4 regions of the Bradyrhizobium sp. STM 3566 genome follow, and region 2 is predicted to be linked to each of the others. Evidence: predicted binding sites of a transcription regulator. Region 2 holds the regulator's gene; each other region holds the start of a gene.
The links. Region 2 encodes LexA, which represses DNA repair genes until DNA is damaged. Its sites were predicted from a motif close to TGTTCNNNNTGTGTTCNG; they were not measured.

Region 1 (5,617 bases), 820 kb from region 2:
CGGACGGCATCTCGCGCACCGACAAATATTGGTGCCCCGTGGGCCGCGTCGACAACGTCTACGGCGATCGTAACCTGGTGTGCTCCTGCCCGCCGGTGAGCGACTACGCGGAAGCTGCGGAGTAGGACGCGACGGCGGTCTCGTAGGGTGGGCAAAGCGCAAGCGTGCCCACCACCTTTCGCCGCGTTAGACGATGGTGGGCACGGCGCAAGTGCGCCTTTGCCTACCCTACGGCATCGAATGCGCCGCTAGGGCGCAATCAACAATCGGCTTTCGCGATCCCATCGCCAGAGCTTTTCGTTGGTGAGCTCCGTCCCGCCCCACCAGCGATAGATTCGGTTGTGGCGCCACATATCGTCCTCGCGCGCAAAGATGGAGCGCCCGAGTTCAGTCAGCGTGACCTTCCACTCGCTCCTGCCGAAGTAACGATCCTCATTGTCGAACGCCGGATCGCCTAACAAGACCGGCGGCGCCGAATACGCCCCCAGTTCCAGCAAGGCATCGCGCGCGTCGTTTTCGTCGAACACATCGCGCATCCACCACGCCTCGGTGACACGCCTTGGGTCCGTGTGCCCATCGTTCACGAAGTCCAGGATATCCATTTCGCTCGCACCTAGGCCCGTCACACTGTCCGGAAGCTCTTCAAGCAACGCGATGAGTGCCGGCCGAAGTCTCGGCAGGATCGTCAGATCCGTCATCAGAAGATCGAAACAGGGCTTTGGCGTTTCAGCCCGATAGGCTTGCCAGGCGCGGCTTGCCGTCACCAAATGGGTCTCGGTCACCTCGAAGGCCGGCAGCTTCCACTTTGCGACGGATTCTGGAGCATAGTGCGCAACATGATCGTCCGTGTGCACTAGGCTCAGCTTCGTCGTGATTTCTTTGTACGGGCGAAGTAGGTCCAGCAACCAGACCAGCACCAGCTGATCGTTAGGGCGAGAATCGACCCATATTTCAATTGAATCGAACTTGGCGCACAGCTCGAAGAAACCGATATCGCGCGTGCCGAAACCGTCGAGCGAACCACGACAGGAATCATCGAGCCAATGATCGCCGGAATTGCCGTGCTTTGCCGAACGGCGCTCCAGCCCCATCAAGAGCTGTTCCTCGGGAGGCAATTTCCTCCACACGAAGCGTAGATAGAATCCAAGCACGACATTCGCGAGGCGCGACTGGCGAAGCACGTCTTCGTCAAGATGGTTCGTGGATAAGATCAAATGGGACACGGACGCCTCTCAAAATTGATGCGCAATTCACGAAGACTGAGAGCCACGCGCACCCACCTTAGCGAGGCGCGATCAACGAGCGAGTCTCAGGATCCCACCGCCAAAGCTTTTCGTTGGTGAGTTCCGTCCCACCCCACCAGCGATGGATCGGGTTGTGCTGGAGGAAATCCGCCTCTCCTGCCAGCACCGCATTCCCGAGATCCGTAAGTGACAGGCGGGATTGCTTGTACCGGGCGTGACGGACAGCATCGTTGTGCATGTCGAGCGTAAACGGCCCCTCCTCCAGCCCGGATACGGCCGGCACCGGACAGCGCGCGAGCCCGTCGAGCAGCGCGCCCACCTCCCAATAGTCGAAGACGCGACGCTCGTTGCGCTTGTGATGTCCCGGAAAGACGTCGAAGGGCTGCAGGCCGCCCCCGGGCGATGAGCTGGAGTATCCGCAGCTCCGTGGCTCCAAGGCCCGAAGCCGGGCGCGGCAGCTCTTCGAGAAGAGCTGTCCTGTCAGGAGCAAGGTTAGGCAGCCAGCTCAAATTCGTGAGATTGCACCAGCTTTGCGGGGTCGGCGCACAATAGGCCCGCCATGCACGGCTGGCCGATTTGAGTTGGAGAGGTGTGATCCGGACGACCGGCGGGTAGGATTCCCTTCGCGGTGGGTCGACGTCCCCGACGCCCAAGAACAGAGCGCGGACGACAAAGGCGGGATTCGCATCGCGTCGGCGGCACCAATGATCGAGCAGCCAGAGCAGGATTAATTGGCCATTTGGCCCTGGTCCCCGCCAAAACTCAACCGAGTCGTATTCTCCCAGCAGTTCGATGAATCCTCGATCCTTCGCACCTGATTCCTCGAGGCGCCAGGGCGGCGTATCGTCAAGCCAATGAAGCCCGTGCGACTGCGTCGTGCGTGGCGCGAAAAACGCATCAAGCTCCGCATCAGACGGCAATTGTCCCCAAACGAGCCGGCGCTCGATCGCGATCACGAGGCCGGCGATGCCGGCTCGTTGAATGGCGCCGGCGATGGACGAGTCTGTCGTGACAATGCGTCGTGTCATGACGCTGCCCTCTCCCCGATGGTCCTACTTTTTCCCCGGAAGAGAATCCCAGCGCAGCGTGAGAAGCGCGCCGAGCCCGGCGAGCGAACTGATTCCCAACAGAACGATTGCCATCAGCATCGAATATTTGCGCGTGCGCTTGGCGTGCCGCGTTTGAACAACAAGCATGACCTGCCCCATTTACTCATGAACTGACGCTAGCAAGCGTTGACCAAGCCTAGTGTTGGTCGACGTGACGATGCAACCTGAGAATGTATCGGGGACTAGAACTGCAAAACAAAACGGGCACCGAAGACGTCGGCAACTCAACGTCCTCAGTGCCCGCTCCTCGCGAAAAACTTTCCGCGTTAAGGCTTACTCGTCCGCCGGCTCCTCGCCGTCGGCGTCGCGCTCGGGCGTGCCGGCCAAAATCTGCTCGGCGATCAGGCCGGAGTTCTGGCGGATCGCGGTCTCGATCTTGGCGGTGATATCGGGATTGGCCTTCAGGAACGCTTTCGAGTTCTCGCGGCCCTGGCCGAGGCGCTGGCTGTCATAGGAGAACCAGGCGCCGGACTTCTCGACGATGCCGGCCTTGACGCCGAGATCGAGGATCTCGCCCATCTTGGAAACGCCCTCGCCGTACATGATGTCGAACTCGACCTGCTTGAAGGGCGGGGCCAGCTTGTTCTTGACCACCTTGACGCGCGTGGTGTTGCCGACCACCTCGTCGCGCTCCTTGATCGCACCGATGCGGCGGATGTCGAGGCGGACGGAGGCGTAGAATTTCAGCGCATTGCCGCCGGTGGTGGTTTCCGGCGAGCCGTACATCACGCCGATCTTCATGCGGATCTGGTTGATGAAGATCACCATGGTGTTGGACTTGTTGATGGAGGCGGTCAGCTTGCGCAGCGCCTGGCTCATCAACCGCGCTTGAAGACCCGGCAGCGCATCGCCCATCTCGCCCTCGAGTTCGGCCTTCGGCACCAGCGCCGCGACCGAATCGACCACCATCACGTCGACTGCGCCGGAGCGCACCAAGGTGTCGCAGATCTCCAGCGCCTGCTCACCGGTGTCGGGCTGCGAGATCAGGAGCTCGTCGATGTTGACGCCCAGCTTGCGGGCATAGACCGGATCGAGCGCGTGCTCGGCGTCGATGAAGGCGCAGATGCCGCCCTTCTTCTGCGCTTCCGCCACCGTATGCAGCGCCAGCGTGGTCTTGCCGGAGGATTCCGGCCCGTAGATCTCGACGATGCGCCCCTTGGGCAGGCCGCCGATACCGAGCGCGATATCGAGCCCGAGCGAGCCGGAGGACACCGCCTCGATGTCCATGGACCGGTCGTTCTTGCCGAGCTTCATCACCGAGCCCTTACCGAACTGGCGCTCGATCTGAGAGAGCGCGGCGGCCAGAGCTTTACTCTTGTCCATGGAAGATCCTTCGACGATACGCAGGGCAGTTGCGGACATTGGGTCGTGCTCCTTATGGCGAGGATTCGCTAGGGGGACAAACGATTGAGAGGCGGGCCGGCGATAAAAACAATGTACCCTATTTGTTCCAGGTTCGCAATATGTTCTTTTGCGATCTTGACTCGGAAACTCTGATGCTGCCTGCAAAACAGACGAGAATATTGAACGTCTTGCAAATCTGACGGATGGGCTAACCTCTCACAACGAGTCCAGAGAGACTGGCGCATAACGGACTGTCCTAATCCGCCTCTGCGGGTGTCGGATATCGAACAGACTATTCCGGAGCTATCAGCCAGAGTGACAGCATCCGGGATTTTGCGATTCCCTCCCGGGGCTGGACCAACGTCGCCCGCCGTATTGCAAGCGGGCGACGTTGTTGCTGTGGGGGTCTCCTAGTCTGCCCTCGCGGGTGTCCTAATTAGGACAGTACCCGATTGGGCCCCCCTCAATGCCACCGACGGCGCTCGATCCATGACCCGCATCAAGAATGCGCGGCCGGCGTGTCGTCATCTTTCCGTAATCCTACGGCACCGAACCTTTTCGCGGTCTCCGGCTTCTGGGGGATGGGACCGCAACTCTGGGGATCGTAACCATGACCGACGACAACACGCACAATGATGCGATCAGGCGCAATCCGCTGCTGGAGGCAGCGCGCGAGGAGATGGTGAAGTTCGAGCGCAAGGAAAACGAATTCCGCAAGAAGGACCGTGAAGAGCGCGCCGCCGAGCTCCATCTTCCGCTGAACGAATTCAAGATCCACTAGGCTCCGCCAGGACCGGCCTCCGGAGCGCCCCGCCCCGCGGTGGGGCGGCAGGCGGCCGGTCCAAAGGGGGATCGCCAGATCTCGATCCGGCCTCGCGCGTCGGGCTGCATGGTCGAAAAGACGGGCGCGCGGACACTTAAGGTATCTAAATACTACCTGCAAGCTATTGGCAGATCAAGGAAATTTCCCAGCACCCTACTGTGCATGGGGTTGTTTTCCAATTTTTTGAAAGTCGCGCTGTGCCCAGCGCCGTCCATTGGAAGGCGCGGCCTCCATTCCTCGGCGGGCGTACCCCTCTACAGCACCGCGAGCAGCACCAGGCCGATGACCAGCACGACGAAGCCAGCCGCCGTCGCGGCGGCGAATGACCGCTCTACGTTATCCATGATGCCACCCCGTTTTCGGCGCGCCACGTTTCCCCCATGGCTGCGCCGAACGGATCAGATCTTGCCGATGCGTGTGTCCGCAGTGGTGCGAGCGGATGTCGAAATTGGGACCGGTGCGGGGCCTGTCTGCGGCCTTTCGATCGCGACCTTCACGGCGGCCGATCCGGCCAGCCGCCAGACCAGGCCAGATCCGGACGCGCCGCCTGTCAGGCTGCCGTAAGCTGAACCGGCTAGGGTCGCCCGGCTATGGTGTTGCAGCCCAGCACCTCAGCCTCCAATAACTCTCTGCCCCGCTTGGCTCTCCCCAGGCGGGGCCTTTTCATGCCAGCCGGCGGCGCGCGGGTCTCGCTCCTCCCGGGTCAGGCGCAGCGAGAAGGCGCGGATCGCGGGCGCGGCCAGCAGCACGATCGGCAGCATCGCGGCCCATGCGATCAGCCACGACACCATCCAGTGCCGAACGAAGATCATCGGGCTGCCTGCAGGAAAGCTGGCGATGCCCGCCGCGATCAGCGAGGTCAGTCCGGACTGGATGACTCCGAAAACGAAATGAGAATAGCGGCGGGGAATGCCGAGCATGAGGCGTCCACGGTTGCTTGCCGTGATCAGGCAAGCAAGGCACATGCCGTCACCTCGAGCGGCTCTGGAACGCCACCTTGCAGGCACGCCCTGCCCGGCGCCCGCATGCTTTTGGACGGATTTCAGGAACTCTGTTCATGGTCGGAGAACCACGGAATACCAGCGCTAGCCGGCTGT
Region 2 (5,617 bases):
AAACCGGACGCGGAGGCTTTCGATCACGTCGTGGCGGCGATCGGGGTGCCGGCGGATCGCATTGTCTTTTTCGACGACCTCGCCGAGAACGTCGAGGGAGCGCGGGCGCGCGGCTTGAAGACCGTGCATGTCACCTCGCCGCGTGACGTCGGAAACGCATTGAAAGCGCTGGGTATCTGAGCCGCGGGAGGCCCGGTTCGTGCTCAGTTCCCGAAACTAAATTGCACGCGATGAGGAACCCAATCACTTTGTGCATTTTTATACAGAGTTCCGGGAACGGAATACCACCCATCGGACTCATGAGTCCGTTGGGACTTCTACATTGGACTGATCGACGTGCTGGGCAAGACCTATCTCACCAAGCAAGCCTCGCTCCTGCTCGAATTCGCCAGAACCACCTCGGATTCTGACCTCTCCGCCAAGCTGATCAGCAAGGCCGCCGACCTGAAATCCCAGGCCGATCCGCTGCCCGACAAGGATCAAGGTCCCAGGGCGCCCGACGTCGCGGACGTCAGTCCGGACGATCCGACGGAGCGTTGACCGATGCTGGCCGTGGCGCTCGTCCTTCTCGTGCTCGCCATGGCCGTCCTCGTGCCGGTCTGCCTCGCCTTCCGGATCATGCCGCGGCGGACTTGAGCCACCTTAGGCATCCGAGTGCTCGCGTTCCCGTGCGGGATGCTGAATCGTGAGAATGACGATTTCGCCAGCCTTTTCGTCCAGCCGGTTGAAGCGATTCAAGGATCGCAACGCGCCTTACGGGCTGTGCTCCCTAACATAATCGGCAATGCTAATCAGATCGTGGGTCGCGCGTTCCGTGAACCTGCGCCTCTTCGCTCGAAGCGGCGGAACGGGGCTTCGACGTCAGGATCAAAGCCAATATCGAACACGCAATCTCGTCCTGGCTATCCGCAGGAAGCCGCCGCACGGCTTGAAGTGCCTTTTCGAGCAGTTTTGTCATCGACAGCCAGTGCGGAAAGGAAGTGTGGCTTTTCGCCGGGTTGAGGAGGTCTTTTGCTTCAGCCCCTCCGCTCGGCTAGAACTTTGCCGACCGAGTCCTTCGATTTGTTCGATTTGTTGCGGGAGTTCGCCGTGGCCCTGATGCCGGTATCCGACGCGCTTGCCGCCGTGCTCGCAGGCACAGAGCCGCTGGCCGAGGAGACGGTCGCCCTCGACACCGCCTACCATCGCGTGCTCGCGCGGGACGTCGCGGCGCGGCGCACGCAGCCGCCGGAAGCGATGTCGGCGATGGACGGCTATGCCGTGCGCGCGGCAGACGCGGCAACGATCGATTCCAGACTGGCGGTGATCGGCGAAGCCGCAGCGGGCCGTCCGTTCGCGGGAACGGTCGGCGTCGGCGAAGCGGTGCGGATCTTTACCGGCGGCGTTATTCCCGACGGCGCCGATGCGGTCGTGATCCAGGAGGACACGGTCGCCGACGGCAAGCACATCATGATCAAGGAAGCCGCGATTCCCGGACGGCACATTCGTCCCGCCGGCGTCGACTTCCGCGAGGGCGACGTGCTGCTGCGCAAAGGAACCCGTCTCACCGAGCGCGATCTCGCGCTCGCCGCTGCGATGAATCATCCGCAGCTCGCCGTCTGCCGCCGTCCGAGGGTCGCGATCCTTGCCACCGGCGATGAGCTGGTGATGCCGGGCACCGCGCCCGGTCGCGGCCAGATCGTCTATTCCAATGGCTATGCCCTGCACGCGCTCGCCCGCAGCGAGGGCGCCGAGACCATCGATCTCGGCGTTGCCGCCGACACGCTGGAGGCCACTTCCGCCGGCATCCGCCGCGCTCGCGAGAGCGGCGCCGACATCCTGATCACGACCGGTGGCGCATCGGTCGGTGATCACGATCTGGTTCAGCAGGCGCTGAAGGGCGAAGGCATCTCGATGGCGTTCTGGAAGATCGCGATTCGGCCCGGCAAGCCGATGATGCACGGACGGCTCGGCGCCATGCGCGTGATCGGCCTGCCCGGCAATCCCGTGTCATCATACGTGTGCGCCTTCCTGTTCATGGTGCCGCTGATTCGCGCCCTGTCAGGCCGTTCGGTGATTCATCATCGCCGCGAATGCGCCGTGCTGGGCCGCGATCTCGGGGCCAATGACCAGCGCGAGGATTATCTGCGTGCGCGACTGGAACTGCGCGGCGACGGCACGCTCGTCGCCCTTCCCGTCCGCCATCAGGACTCCTCTCTGCTTGCGAATCTCGCTGCGGCACAGGTACTTCTCGTACGCGCGCCGTTCGCGCCGAAGGCCGAGGCCGGCACGCCTTGCGAGGTGCTGCGGCTCCCCGTCTGAGCTGCACGGCACACGCATTCCGCGAGATTTGCCCCGTTCACCGTAAATTAAGCAGTTGCGGAACACATATCGAACATATAGTGTCCGTTCATGATTTGTTTCGAGGATGTAGCGGCTTATCGCTGAATTCATCGTCTCGGAATCGAACGACATCAACCGGGGGACTTTGGTCGAGATGTTGACGCGCAAACAATACGAGCTTCTGCGGTTCATCAGCGAACGTCTGAAGGAAAGCGGCGTGCCGCCGTCTTTCGACGAGATGAAGGATGCGCTCGACCTGCGCTCGAAGTCAGGCATTCATCGCCTGATCACTGCGCTCGAGGAGCGCGGCTTCATCCGCCGCCTGCCCAACCGCGCCCGCGCCATCGAGGTGATCAAGCTGCCCGAACTCCAGGCCGCTGCCGGCAATCGCCGCGGCTTCACGCCGAGCGTCATCGAGGGCAATCTCGGCAAGGTGCGCGCGAGCTCCAGCCCGCCTGTTGACGAGGGCGAGCGTCCCGTCGCGGTGCCCGTGATGGGCCGCATCGCGGCCGGCACGCCGATCGAGGCGTTGCAGACCCGCAGCCACACCATCAGCGTACCGCCCGACATGCTCGGCGCGGGCGAGCACTACGCTCTCGAAGTGCGCGGCGATTCGATGGTCGAGGCCGGCATCCTCGATGGCGACATGGCGCTGATCCAGCGCAACGAGAGCGCCGATACCGGCGACATCGTGGTGGCGCTGATCGATGACGAGGAGGCCACGCTCAAGCGCTTCCGCCGCCGCGGCGCCTCGATCGCACTCGAGCCAGCCAATGCCGCCTACGAGGTCCGCATTCTTCCGCCGAACCGCGTGAAGATTCAGGGCAAGCTGATCGGGCTCTACCGGAAGTACTGAGCGGTCTGCGGTCGTTGGACACCTCTTGGAGCGGATCATTTTCCGCTCTGGCTGGATGGTCTTTCCGGTTCTGCTCAGACTATCCGGTCCTTTTTCCGGTGCGAGATCCTCGGCACGCCGCACGAAGCAACATCGCTTCGCGGCCACAGCTTCGAGGAGACGCCACCCGCCAGATGTTTCATGGACAATCATTGCAGCGCTGATCGCAGCATCAGCGTCGCAGGCCATTGCCACACAGTCGCACCGCCATGTGCGCAAGCAATCGAGCCAGTACGAATTCGCGACGCGCGGAATGTGATGCGCAGCTCTCCGCAATCGAGCCGGCAATAAGCGAGCCGGTCAGCACCCGCGGGGCGCTGACATTGGCGCCGTTCGAATGCACAGGCGTCGGCTTTGTTCCTATCGAATCCGGGAAAGATAATGTGATCGCGGCTCGCGAAGCCCAGCCGCAGATTTGCCCACAACCGAGCAGAACGTTGTATGCTTCACCCTGATAGAGGCCTGCGCCTCCAAGAGAGGTGCGGCTTGCTATCTTCGCATGAGGAGCACCCGATGTGTGACTATAGCCTGCATGCCGTCGCGACGCGCCCTGCCGAAGTCGGCGAGACGATCGTCACGACAACCTTCCGCGGCACCTCGACACGCGGCTTCGCCTCTGAAGCCGATCTCTCCGTCGCGGTCTGCCTGCTGCCGGGAACGGAGCTCGCTTTCGCCGACAACGTTCGTTACGACAACCGCTGGATCTGGACGCGCACCGTCAACTCCCGCGTCGGCAAGTTCGGCAAGATCGATCCGCACATTCCCGATCGCCATCATGACGCGATCGAATTTCCCGACGGCAAGTACGTGCTGGTGACGCAGCTCGTCGAAGGCCAGCGCGCGACCGTGCTGCAACTGCCGGTGACCCAGCCGGTTGGCGAGCGCGAGCACAAGCCGCAGATCGTCGCCGAGACGAGGTCCACGATCACACGCCTGCCGATCGGCTGATCGTCGGCGCGCCCCCGGCCGATTTGTCGAGGGCCAGAACTTGAAATGCCATCGCCGGCTGAGGCCGGCGAGATGGTATGGTTTGCGTCCTGCAGAATCCCGCGCCTCCTCCGCATCGATCCTCAATCGTCAGCCTGCAAGTCGGCCTCCGATGGCGTTGCGTCCCGATTGCGGGGCACGGCCGTCTTCGGCGCAAGGCTGCCGTCGAAATCCCCCTCGCCGGCGCCGGCCGGCAGCCAAGGGCGGCTTGCGCCTCTCGCCCTCACCACCTGCACCGAGAAACCCTCTCCGTTTTGCGTCAGAGCCAGCGCGCCCTGACTGGCAAGGCGCGACCGATCGACCACCATCGCTGCGCAATCGGGCGGCGCGGGCCGCGCCGTCACCACCAACGCAGCGCGGCTGCAATCATCAGCCAGCGCGTCGATGCGCAGAGAAAGCGCGACCAGCCGCCCGTCCGCAAGCGGCGCCACGCAGCCGGACTCGTCACATGACACACCGCTCGCCAACGAGGCGTTGGCGGCATCGCGCGGATCGGCATCGGCGGCTAACCATTCCCTCAGCAGAAAGCCATCCTTGCTCGCGCGGATCACATGCAAACGCCCGTCGCCGCCCCGGACCGCGACGCTCGCGCCATCCCCGGCAATCAGGATATCGGGCTGCCGCACCGACAGTCCCCAGAGGATCGCTACCAGCAGCACCAGGGCGCCGGACAAGCGCAAGGGCGTGCGCAACAGGCCCATCACGATGATCCCGAGGCTGGCCGCGATCAACGGCGCGATTCCGAACGCCGGAATGCGGCCAACTGCGCCCGGTAGGGCCGCCACCCAGCGCGAGACCGCGACCATCCAGTCAATGCCGATCCCCATCAGCCACCAGAACACGCCGTCGAGGCCGAAGGGCGCCGCGAGCAACCCTAAAAGCCCCGCCGGCATCACCAGCGCCGAGACCACCGGCATCGCGCCGAGATTGGCGAGCACGCCGTATGGCGTCACGCGATGGAAGTGGAAAGCGGCATAGGGCGTGGTCGCAAGCCCCGCGATCAACGAAGCCAGCAACAGCATCGCGATCTCGCGGCCGCCCCACAGCGCGATGCGCGCTGTCGTCGAATGATCGGGCGATGCAAGCAGGTTCGGCATGCCGATCTGCACCAGCGCCACCAGCCCGAGCGTCGCGACGAAGGACATCTGGAAGCTGGGATGCACCAGCGCTTCGGGCGCGACCGCGAGCACGATCAGCGCGGCCACAGCGAGGGTTCGGAAGGTGATGGCGCGGCGATCGACCATCACGGCGATCAACACCACCGCGGTCATGAAGAACGATCTCTGTGTCGCGACCTCCGCGCCTGACAGCAGCAGGTAGAACGCTGCCGCCGCCAGCGCAGCGGCCGCCGACCATTTCTTGATGGCGAAGCCGGCCGCCATTCCCGGGATCAGCGCCAGCAGCGCGCGCACT
Region 3 (5,617 bases), 2.1 Mb from region 2:
GTGATCCGCGAGAACCCGGCCTTCGCCCGTGTTCCGATCATCGCATTGACCGCCAAGGCGATGAAGGGCGACCGCGAGAAGTGCCTCGAAGCCGGCGCGTCCGACTACCTCGCCAAGCCCGTCAACACCGACCAATTGCTGCTTGCGATCCGCATGTGGCTGCACCGCTGAGTTGGATCCGCGAATGGACCACGAAAAGGTCAACATCCTCCTCGTCGACGATCAGCCCGCCAAGCTGCTCGCCTATGAGGTGATTCTGAAGGATCTCGGCGAGAACCTCGTGATCGCCTCCTCGGGGCGCGAGGCGCTGGAGGTTCTGCTCAAGACCGAGATCGCGGTGATCCTGGTCGACGTCTGCATGCCCGAGCTCGATGGCTTCGAGCTCGCCGCGATGATCCGCGAGCATCCGCGCTTCCAGAAGACCGCGATGATCTTCATCTCGGCCATCCAGGTCAGCGACATCGACCGGTTGCGCGGCTACGAGATGGGCGCGGTCGATTACGTCCCGGTACCGGTCGTGCCGGAAGTGCTGCGCGCCAAGATCAAGGTGTTTGCCGAGCTCTACCGCAAGACGCGCGAGCTCGAACGGCTGAATCATGAGCTGGAGGACCGCGTCCGCGCACGCACCGCGGAACTGGAGAGCTCCACCGCGAAGCTGCGCGAGAGTGAGCAGCGGCGCAGCATGGCGATCGCTGCCGGCAAGATGGGGTCCTGGGACTGGGACTGGATCAGCGGCGACTGGATGTGGGACGAGGGGCAATACCGCATCTTCGGCGTCAGCCCGGAGAGCTTCGAGGTCAATCCGGCCAACGTTCAGGCGCTGTTGCACCCCGATGACGTCGATCAATTGCGCAAAGCGATCGCCGAATTCAACAAGGGCACGCGCGCCTATGAAACAGAGTTCCGCATCGTGCGGCCCGACGGCGAGGTGCGCTGGTGCGTCGGCACGGCGGCCGCGACGGTCGACGAGAGCGGGCGCGTGGTGCGCGTCAGCGGCGTCACCGTCGACATCACAGAACGCAAGCGCGCCGAAGAGCGGCAGAACCTCCTCGCGCGGGAAGTCGATCACCGCGCCAAGAATGCGCTGGCGCTGGCGCAGTCGATCGTGCGCCTCACGCGGGCCGACGAGGTCAAGGCCTATGTCAACGCGGTGGAGGGGCGCATCAATGCACTGGCGCGCGTGCATACCATCCTGTCGCTGTCGAGTTGGCAGGGCGCTGAGCTCTCCAAGTTGATCGACGAGGAGCTTGCGCCCTATTCGCTCGGCGACCAGATCAGATTGGCAGGTCCCGAAGTTCAGTTGATGCCGGCAACGGCCCAGACGCTGGCACTCGCACTGCATGAGCTCTTCACCAACTCGGCAAAGTATGGCGCGCTCTCGACCCGATCGGGACGGCTCGCGATCGATTGGCAGGTCGAGGACGAACTGCTCACGCTGTGTTGGGAGGAGTCGGGCGGTCCGCTGGTCATGACACCGAAATCGCGCGGCTTCGGCACGCGGAGCCTGCTTGCGAGCATCGAGTCCCAGCTTGGCGGACAGGCGCAGTTCGATTGGCGAGCCGAAGGCCTGTTGTGCCGCCTGGAGGTGCCGTTGACACGCAAGACGGCGACCAGCGCACCCGGCAAATTCGATACCGCTGGCTCCGCCGAATTGCAGCGCGCATCCGGCTAACCGGACGCTGCGCTCGTCACCCGCCGGGCCATCCGCGGTTCGCGCGCGACCCGTCCTTCCAGCCAGGCCTCCGTTCGGGCGAGATCGCGCAACGCCCTGGCGTAGCGGCGTGCCGCATTTCGCTCTGCTCCGCGCGGCAGCCTGCGGGCTTTGCGCAAGATGTCCACGGCCGCGCTACGATAGGCCAGCGAGCGGTAAAGAAAGACTACCTTACCCATATCGATATTCCCGTTTTGATGACACCCATCCTCGCAAGCCCGGCATGAACGTCGGATGAAGCGAGTGACGACAAATTCGTTCGATCGGCTGGAACCCGGGAATTGCGCGTGCGTTGGCATGCCAGTTCGGGATTCAGTCCCATGCGCACCAAGAAGTCGTCTGAGCTGATCTCTGCCAGCGGCCTTATCAAGCTGATGACGCATGCGATGATGGGCGCAGCCCTCGGCCTCATCTTCAGCCTCGCGCTCGTCCTGTCCAATCGGGCCGTGGCCAACCTGCTCAATAACGGCGGAAGCCAAGCCGTTGTGGTCTTCGTCCTCACCTTGGTGACGACGTTCGCGATCGGCGCAACGCTCACTGGCGTCGTGTTCATCCTCGCAGAGGACAAGCAATCTTGAAGCGTGCGTGACGCGTGGAAATGCTTTGTTGGGAACTCCTGCGGCGAATAGCGGTTGGCTGCCTGCGTCAATTCAACTCAGGGAGTTTCCCGCATGAAGACGACCAAGCTCGCTCTCGCCGTAATGTTGGCAACCGGCCTAGCCGCCGCGCCGTTCGCCGCCCAGGCGAAGTCGCATAAGGCCAAGCACGGATCCTCGATGTCATCGTCGCAGACCACCGGCGCCAATACCAAGTCTACCCGGGGCGCGGATCCTTCCGGCCAAGGCGGCTCTGGTCCCGGGTCCGATCAGGGCGGCACCATGACGAACAAAGGCGGCATGACCAACACCAAATAGGCGCTCCCCGTAATCCATGGAGGGCTCCGCCACTGCGGGGCCCTTGCTCGACGCTCCGAGCTGTCAGGATCCGGCATCCACGCGCTTCCGGCACCCGGGACGCACGCTCAACGCCATCGCGGTTCGACGGGCAGTTGCGAGATCCGGTATGGGTCCTGCTCTTCCTCCGCCATACGCTTCCAAAGATCTCAGCGGCGTCCGATTGCGTGGACGGGATTGCCGACTGGCTTCACGGGACGAAGGCGCACCCGGTCGCGGACATCGGGCAGAACGTCGCTGCCACCAGCCGCCCTCCATTCGTCGATCAGGAGGTTGATTTTCCGGCGCAGATCCATCTGCGCCAGGGCCCTTTCTGTGCAGTCGTGATCGCGCTCGACGAGGTCGCGCACCGACGCCTCGACGTCGGCCATCTCAAGCCTCAAGGCTCTGATTTTACGTCGAATTTCATTAATTCTGTTGTCCATGCCTTGTTAGAACAAAATAAGAACATATAGTCACGTCACGATTTCTGGACGGAGGCGAGAGGAGGAGAGACATGCAGGTTCAAGGTCAATACGATGCCAGGGCTTTCCTGAGCGAGCAGATGACGCGAGCGCAGGGCCTCAGGCTGAAACGGCTGAGTGAAGAGGCCTATCAACCCGCCCAATACGCACGGGATCTGTCCTTTAGCGAGGCCGCACGGCGCATCCAGGCCCTCGAAGCGGAGATAGAGCTGGCGAATTCCTTCTAGGCAGCGGTTCGCGTTTGGAACATTGCATAGGCGCTCCCGGAACCATGGCCGTGCCGAATGGTTTTTCTTCGGCCAAGGGAGAACATGCATGGCACGCAAGGCAAAGAAACGCCGTTACTCACGCAGCGCCGGCGGCGATGTCGAAAGCGAGATGCGGCGCTACAAGAAGGGCACCGCGAAGAGCGGCCGTGGGGGACGCGGCGGCCGCGTGAAGAGCCGCAAGCAAGCGATCGCAATCGGACTGTCGAAGGCACGCAAGAAGGGCAAGAAGGTCCCGAAGAAGGCGTCGAAGCGCAAGAGCGCCAAGAAGACCTCCAGGACGTCGTCGAAGAAGTCGTCGAAGCGCAAATCCAGCAAGCGCTGACGCTGATCAGTCTCAGATCATGCTCCCCGGCATGAAGCAGCGGATCGAAATCCCGAACGCAGTCTTCACCGGCCACACCATGGTGCGGCCTGCACGGTTCGGCTCGGTGATGACGGCTTCGTCCGGCACCTCGATCCACTGTCCATCGAGACGCACCCGGTAACGCCCGTTGTGCGACTCCCAGTCTGGATCGGCAACGGCGACCCCATCCGCATCCGAGCAGCACGGACCCAGATGGCTGCGCAGGCTGTCGAACCAGGGCTTGAGGGGCGAGTCGGCGTAGCGGCCGTCGTCGCGCCCGAGCGCGTTTCCGTGCCAGAGCACCAATGGCGCCAGGAGCAGCGCACTCCTCAGCGAGAGCTTCAATCGATCCATGTCGGCACCGATCAAATGTGAACCACCGGCCAGTTCCACAAGGCGCCGGGAAGGTTCGAAGTTCCAGGCTTGCAACTGGGCCCCGCGGCTACGTCGCAGCAGAGCACAGAGGCACCGAGGAACTGTGACCAGTGAACACGGCTTTTTCGGACGCACCGGGTCATCGTCCCTGCCGTTAACGAGAATGTTATCGGGCCTTGGCGAGCTTGATTGCGTATGCGAAAGGCGGCCCGAGGGCCGCCTTTCTGGACTTGCGCCGGTCGAGCTTCGCCTTACGCGAGCGGCACCGCGACGAAGCGGGTGGCATCCGCGCTTCTGACCTGCAACAGAACGCTGCGCTTGCCCGACGCTTTGGCCTGCGCCAGCTCCGAACGCATCTCGCCGACATTGCTGACCGCCTTGCCGCCGACATTGAGGATGACGTCACCGGTCTGGATGCCGCGCTGCGCCGCCGGCCCTTGCGGGTCAACCTCGGTGACGACGAGGCCCTTCTGGCCGGCGCCCTGCACCTCGCCGGCTGGAGCCAGACCAAGCCCGAGGCGCGGCGTACCGGCGCTCGGCTGCATCTTGCCGTCATCGGCCTTGTTCGCGGCCTGCTGTTCGTTCGGCAGCTCGCCGAGCGTCAGGGTCACCGTTTTGCTGTCGCCCTTGCGGAAGATATCGAGCTTCACGGACGTGCCCGGCGCCAAGGTGGCGATGGTGCGGGCGAGATCGCGGGAGTCCTTGATCGTGGTGCCATTGACGGCGGTGATGACGTCGCCCGCTTCGATGCCGGCCTTGGCCGCCGGGCTGCCGTCCTGCGGATTGTCGACGATGGCGCCGCGCGCCTGCTTCAGGCCGAGGCTGTCGGCGATCTCGGCCGTCACCGGCTGCACCTGAACGCCGAGCCAGCCGCGCGTCACCGCGCCCTTCTCCTTCAACTGCGCGACGACGAGCTTGGCGGTCGAAGCCGGAATGTCAAAGCCGATACCGACCGAGCCGCCCGAGGGCGAGAAGATCGCAGTGTTCACGCCGATGACGTTGCCGTTCATGTCGAAAGCCGGCCCGCCGGAATTGCCCTTGTTGATGGGCGCATCGATCTGGATGAAGTCGTCATAGGGACCGTTGCCGATATCCCGGCCGCTGGCCGAGACGATGCCGGCGGTCACAGTGCCGCCAAGACCGAAGGGGTTGCCGACCGCGACCACCCAGTCGCCGATGCGCGGCTTCTGGTCGGAGAACTTGACGAACGGAAAGTCCTTCTTGCCGTCGACCTTGATCAGGGCAAGGTCGGTCTTCGGATCGGTGCCGACCACTTTTGCGGTGTAGATGGTGCCGTCATCGGTCGTCACCTGGACGGACTCGGCATGGTCGACGACGTGGTTGTTGGTCACGGCATAGCCGTCAGCGGAGATGAAGAAGCCGGAGCCTTCGCCGGTGATGACCTGGTGGCGGTGCGGCACGCCGTTCGTGCCACCCGGGAAGCGGAAGCCGAACTCCCGCGAGAACTGGTCGAACGGAGAAGCCTCGTCCTGGTCCATCCG
Region 4 (5,617 bases), 3.9 Mb from region 2:
CAAGCCCGAGCTGTCGACCTCGGGCGGCACGTCGGATGCGCGCTTCATCTCCAGCTATTGCCCGGTGATCGAGTTCGGCCTGGTCGGGCAGACCATGCATCAGGTCGACGAGCGCGTGCCGGTGGCGGATCTGGAAAAGCTGACGAAGGTGTATCGCGGGATTTTGGCGAGGTATTTTGCTTGAGGCACGATATCGCCGAACATTCCGCCGTCATCGCCCGGCTTGACCGGGCGATCCAGTATTCCAGAGACGGCAGCGATTGAGCCGAGAGGCCGCGGCGTACTGGATGCCCCGGTCAAGCCGGGGCATGACACCGAGGGTTTGGCAAGAGCGTGCCCTGTGCGCCGCTCGCCTAATAGTCCACCTTCATCAGATACAGCCCCTCGGGCGGGGCGACGATGCCGCAGGCGGCGCGGTTGCGGGCTGCGAGTGCGGCGGAGAGATCGTCGGCGGTCCAGCGGCCTTCGCCGACCCAGACCAGCGAGCCCACCATCGAGCGCACCTGGCTGTGCAGGAACGAGCGCGCCGAGGTGATGACCGTGATCTCGCGGCCGTCGCGGATCACGTCGAGCTGGTCGAGCGTCTTCTCCGGCGATTTGGCCTGGCACTCGGTGTCGCGGAACGTGGTGAAATCGTGCTTGCCGAGCAGGCGCTGTGCCGCCGCATGCATCGCGTCGGCATCGAGCTTGCGCGGCACGCGCCAGGCGTGGCCGACGTCGAGCGCGAGATTGGCGCGGGTGTTGATGATGCGGTAGCGATAGTGGCGCTTGACGGCCGAAAAACGCGCCTCGAACGTATCAGGCACGATCTCGGCCTCGAGCACCGCAATCGGATGCGGGCGCAGATGCGCATTGAGGCCGTCGCGAAAACGGCCCGGCGGAAACTGCTTGTCGACGTCGACATGCGCGACCTGGCCACGGGCATGCACGCCGGCATCGGTGCGGCCGGCACCATGCACCCGCAAATCCGCGCCGGTCATCGCCTTCACGGCCGCCTGCAGCGCGCCCTGCACCGAGGGCAGCGTCTCCTGCACCTGCCAGCCGAAGAACGGCGCGCCGTCATATTCGATGGTGAGCTTGTAGCGGGGCATCAAGAAAACCGCATCGGCGGCTTGACCGGCACGCCGCGCAGGAACTCCGCGGCCTGCATGCGCGCCTTGCCCTCGCGCTGCAGCTCGATGATGCGGATGGCGCCGTCGCCGCAGGCGACGGTGAGGAGATCGTCGAGCACCTCGCCAGGGACGCCGGAGCCCTTTGCCAATTCGCAGCGCAGGATTTTAACGCGCGCATTCTCGAGCTCGGCCCAGGCGCCGGGGAACGGCGAGAGGCCATGGATGTGCCGAAGCACCGCGCGCGCCGGCTTGGTCCAATCGATCCGGGCCTCGGCCTTGTCGATCTTGGCGGCATAGGTGACGCCGTCCTTGCTCTGCTTCTTGAGCTGGAGGCCGCCGCGGTCGAGCGCGGCCATCGCGCGCACCATCAGGTCGGCTCCCAACCGGGACAGGCGATCGTGCAGGTCCTGCGCGGTCATACTGTCGGTGATTGCGATGCGCTCGGCCATGGCGACGTCGCCGGTGTCGAGGCCGACATCCATCTTCATCACCATCACACCGCTCTCGGCATCACCCGCCATGATCGCACGGTTGATGGGCGCGGCGCCGCGCCAGCGCGGCAGCAGCGAAGCATGCAGATTGTAGCAACCGAGCTCGGGCGCATCGAGGATCGCCTGCGGCAGGATCATGCCGTAGGCGACGACGACGGCCGCGTCGGCATCGAAGGCGCGGAACTCTTCCAGCGCCTCCGGCGTCTTCAGCGTTTTCGGCGTCAGCACGGGAACGCCGAGCTTTCGTGCAGCTTCCTCGACCGGCGTCGGCTGCAATTGCAGGCCGCGCCGCCCGCCCGGCTTCGGCGCGCGGGTGTAGACCGCCGCGATCTCATGGCCATGCGCGACGAGTTCGAGCAGCGTCGGCACGGAGAAGTCGGGCGTGCCCATGAAGATGAGGCGGAGGGGCATGTGGCTGCGTTCGGTGAGAGCTCTGGTTCTCCGTCATGTCCGGGCTTGTCCCGGGCATCCACGGTCTCGGCGACAAAGCAAGCAAGGCGTGGATGGCAGGGTCAAGCCCGGCCATGACGACGTGAGAGAGGCCTATTCCGCCGCGCGTTTGGCGGCTTTCTCGAACTTCTTCATGACGCGGTCGCGCTTCAGCTTCGACAGATAGTCGACGAACAGCACGCCGTTGAGATGGTCGATCTCGTGCTGGATGCAGGTTGCGTAGAGGCCTTCGGCGTCCTCCTCATGCACCTTGCCGTCGAGATCGGTGAAGCGCACGCGCACCTTCGCGGGGCGCTCGACCTCCTCGTAATATTCGGGGATCGACAGGCAGCCCTCCTCGTAAGTGGAGAGTTCCGCGGAGGAAGCGAGGATCTCGGGATTGATGAAGACGCGCGGCTCGTGCTTGGTCTCGCCGCTCTCGTCGCGCTTGGCGAGGTCCATGGTGATCAGACGCAAAGGCTGCGCGACCTGGATCGCAGCGAGGCCAATGCCGGGCGCGTCGTACATGGTCTCGAACATGTCGTCGGCAAGCTTGCGGATCTCGGCCGTGACCTTCTCGATCGGCTTGGAGACCAGGCGCAGCTGCTTGTCGGGCAGGATGATGATTTCTCGTAGGGCCATGGCGGCGATTTAAGCTGCGCGCCGGGTGCGGTCAATGCGGCCAGGAACCCCGTTAACCCTCCGCTGACCAAAAGCTTCAGGTTTCGTTGACCATAAAAGGTAGGGAGTTGTTAACCGCCGACGTTCCCTCTTCGTTCGTGCCCGACCGCGAATCGGCTAGAAGGGCTGGCATGAACGAGATCATTGTCATGCTCGGCGACTGGCCCGTGCGCACCGTCGATGCGCTGATCGGCTTCGGCGCCCTGGTCCTCATCCTGCTGGTTGTGATTGCGGTGGTGATCGCGCGCTCGGGGCGGCGCGGCGCGGAACTCGCGATGGCGCACGCGATCCGGGCCGACGAGCTCGAGGAGCGCCTCAGCGAGGTGCTGCGCGCCCAGAGCGAAGCCTCGGGCCGGGTCGACGCCATGACCCAGGCGCTGGCCGGCCGGCAGGCCGAGATGGCGCGCGCGGTCAACGAGCGGCTGGATTCGGTCACCCACCGCGTCGGCCAATCCATGGAACATTCGACCCGCAACACCATGGAGAGCCTGCGCGCGCTGCATGAGCGGCTCGGCATCATCGACAGCGCGCATAAGAACCTCACCGACCTCACCACCCAGGTGACCACCCTGCGCGACGTGCTCGCCAACAAGCAGTCGCGCGGCGCCTTCGGCCAGGCGCGGATGGAGGCGATCGTCCAGGACGGTCTCCCCAAGGGCTCCTACGAGTTCCAGTTCACGCTCTCGACCGGCAAGCGCCCGGACTGCGTCGTGTTCCTGCCCGACCAGCGCCCGCTCTGCATCGACGCGAAGTTTCCGCTGGAGGCGATGACGGCGCTGCACGACGCCCGCACCGACGAAGAGCGGCGCGTTGCTACGCAACGGTTGCGCGCCGACGTGATGAAGCATGTCAGCGATATCGCCGAAAAATATCTCGTCACCGGCGAGACCCAGGAGATGGCGCTGATGTTCGTGCCGTCGGAATCGGTCTATGCCGAGATCCATGACGGCTTCGACGACGTGATCCAGAAGGCCTATCGCGCCCGAATCGTGCTGGTGTCGCCCTCGCTCTTGATGCTCGCGATCCAGGTGATGCAGCAGATCATGAAGGATGCGCGCATGCGCGACGCCGCCGACCAGATCCGCACCGAGGTAATCAAGCTCGGCGACGACCTGGGCCGCCTGCGCGACCGCGTGCTGAAGCTGCAAAAACATTTTGCCGATGTGAACGAGGACGTCCGCCAGGTGCTGATCTCCGCCGACAAGATCGAAAAGCGCGCGGGGAGAATCGAGGAGCTCGATTTCAGCAAGAGCGATGCGGCGGCGGAGGGCCCGCGGCTGGTCGCGACGGCTGCGCCGGAACTGTTTCCGCGGAAGCTCCAGGCGGGGGAGTGAGATTAGGGCACACTGTCATGCCCCGCGAAGGCGGGGCATCCAGTACGCCGCGGCGGCTGTGATTGAACCGAGACGCTGGTGATTACTGGATCGTTTGCCTTCGCGGACGATGACACCGAGAGGGCGACGACAGCTCCTTTGTGGCGACAGGAACGACACCCGTCCCCAGAATCTGCTAACACCACCCCATGACCGCACCCGACGCGACTTCCCCTGCCGCGACTTCCGCACCCGCCATCTCCTGGCGCGACAGCCTTGCCGTTTACCTGCAGCCGCGGGTGCTGATCGTGCTGTTCCTCGGCTTCTCCTCGGGGCTGCCGCTGGCATTGTCAGGCTCGACGCTGCTGGTGTGGATGCGGGAGGCCGGGGTCGATCTCAAGACCATCGGGCTGTTCGCGCTGGTCGGCACGCCCTATACGCTGAAATTCCTGTGGGCGCCGCTGGTGGACGCGATGCATGTGCCATTGTTCACCCGCGTCTTCGGGCGGCGGCGCGGCTGGCTTGTATTCTCGCAGTTGCTGCTGATCGTCGCGATCCTGCTGCTGGCGATCACCGATCCGGCACGGTCGCCGTTCTACGTCGCGCTCGGCGCGCTGCTGGTGGCGACGACATCGTCGACGCAGGACATCGTGGTCGATGCCTTCCGCGTCGAGAGCCTGCCCGAGAGCGAGCAGGCCGCCGGCATGGCATCATACGTCGCTGCCTACCGCATCGGCATGCTGGTGTCGACCGCGGGCGCGCTGTTCATCGTCTCCGGCTTCGAGGGCACCGGCATCACCCGCACCTCGGCGTGGATGTGGGGCTATGTGGTGATGGCGGCAATGGTGCTGATCGGGACGATCACGGCGCTGATCGCGACCGAGCCCGAGCAATCGGTGCGCGCCGAAGCCGCGACCAAGGCCGAGACTGCGTTCGCGCGCGTGCTGCACGCGGCGATCGGCGCCTTCTCGGAATTCCTCTCGCGCAAGGATGCGCTCGCTGCGCTCGCCTTCGTGGTGCTGTTCAAGTTCACCGACGCCTTCTCGGGCACGATGACGGCGCCGTTCGTGATCGACCTCGGCTTCTCGCGCAACGACTATGCGGCGATCGTAAAGGGCGTCGGGCTCGCTGCGACGCTGATCGGCGGCTTTGCCGGCGGCTTCGTCGCGCGCCGCTACTCCCTGGCGACCTCGCTCTGGATCGGCGGCGTGGTGCAGGCGCTCGCCAATTTGTCCTTCTCCTGGCTCGCCGTGGTCGGCACCAATCAATGGGCGCTGGCGCTCGCCATCTGCGCCGAGAACTTCACCAGCGCGATCGGCACCGTGATCTTCGTCGCCTATCTTTCGGCGCTGTGCCAGAACCCGCTGCACACGGCGACGCAATATGCGCTGCTCACCGCGCTCGCGGCGGTGGGACGGACCTATCTGTCATCCGGCGCCGGCTTCGTGGCCGATACCACGGGCTGGGCGCTGTTCTTCGTGATCTGCGTGCTGGTGGCGATCCCGAGCCTGATCCTGCTGGCGTACCTGCAGAAGCGCGGGCATTTCGAGGCGCTGGGGCCGGTGCGGGTTTGACGCTCTACCCGCCGTCT

Region 1: a site for LexA is predicted at 3,789-3,806, ahead of recA (recombinase RecA). Genes of this name have one in related genera too.
Region 3: a site for LexA is predicted at 3,097-3,114, ahead of P6U27_RS27235 (DUF3072 domain-containing protein). Genes of this name have one in related genera too.
Region 4: a site for LexA is predicted at 2,796-2,813, ahead of P6U27_RS35550 (DNA recombination protein RmuC). Genes of this name have one in related genera too.

What each region holds. Positions count from the first base shown of each region.
Region 1 covers NZ_CP120692.1:2,714,378-2,719,994, reverse strand. Annotated here, with positions in the region: gene gcvP (aminomethyl-transferring glycine dehydrogenase) at 1-125, shown strand, start outside; gene P6U27_RS12860 (hypothetical protein) at 249-1,223, opposite strand; gene P6U27_RS12855 (hypothetical protein) at 1,282-1,563, opposite strand; gene P6U27_RS12850 (hypothetical protein) at 2,297-2,452, opposite strand; gene recA (recombinase RecA) at 2,627-3,715, opposite strand; gene P6U27_RS12840 (hypothetical protein) at 4,308-4,478, shown strand; gene P6U27_RS12835 (hypothetical protein) at 4,932-5,084, shown strand; gene P6U27_RS12830 (DUF2798 domain-containing protein) at 5,132-5,440, opposite strand.
Region 2 covers NZ_CP120692.1:3,532,531-3,538,147, reverse strand. Annotated here, with positions in the region: gene P6U27_RS16995 (HAD family phosphatase) at 1-180, shown strand, start outside; gene P6U27_RS16990 (hypothetical protein) at 337-540, shown strand; gene glp (gephyrin-like molybdotransferase Glp) at 1,090-2,301, shown strand; gene lexA (transcriptional repressor LexA) at 2,477-3,178, shown strand; gene P6U27_RS16975 (hypothetical protein) at 3,731-4,165, shown strand; gene P6U27_RS16970 (ComEC/Rec2 family competence protein) at 4,288-5,617, opposite strand, start outside.
Region 3 covers NZ_CP120692.1:5,627,236-5,632,852, forward strand. Annotated here, with positions in the region: gene P6U27_RS27205 (HAMP domain-containing protein) at 1-171, shown strand, start outside; gene P6U27_RS27210 (HWE histidine kinase domain-containing protein) at 185-1,672, shown strand; gene P6U27_RS27215 (hypothetical protein) at 1,669-1,890, opposite strand; gene P6U27_RS27220 (hypothetical protein) at 2,032-2,289, shown strand; gene P6U27_RS27225 (hypothetical protein) at 2,383-2,625, shown strand; gene P6U27_RS27230 (hypothetical protein) at 2,814-3,035, opposite strand; gene P6U27_RS27235 (DUF3072 domain-containing protein) at 3,161-3,355, shown strand; gene P6U27_RS27240 (DUF6496 domain-containing protein) at 3,444-3,719, shown strand; gene P6U27_RS27245 (hypothetical protein) at 3,732-4,094, opposite strand; gene P6U27_RS27250 (Do family serine endopeptidase) at 4,367-5,617, opposite strand, start outside.
Region 4 covers NZ_CP120692.1:7,476,224-7,481,840, forward strand. Annotated here, with positions in the region: gene dapE (succinyl-diaminopimelate desuccinylase) at 1-184, shown strand, start outside; gene truA (tRNA pseudouridine(38-40) synthase TruA) at 354-1,091, opposite strand; gene fmt (methionyl-tRNA formyltransferase) at 1,091-2,014, opposite strand; gene def (peptide deformylase) at 2,147-2,674, opposite strand; gene P6U27_RS35550 (DNA recombination protein RmuC) at 2,845-4,047, shown strand; gene P6U27_RS35555 (AmpG family muropeptide MFS transporter) at 4,236-5,600, shown strand.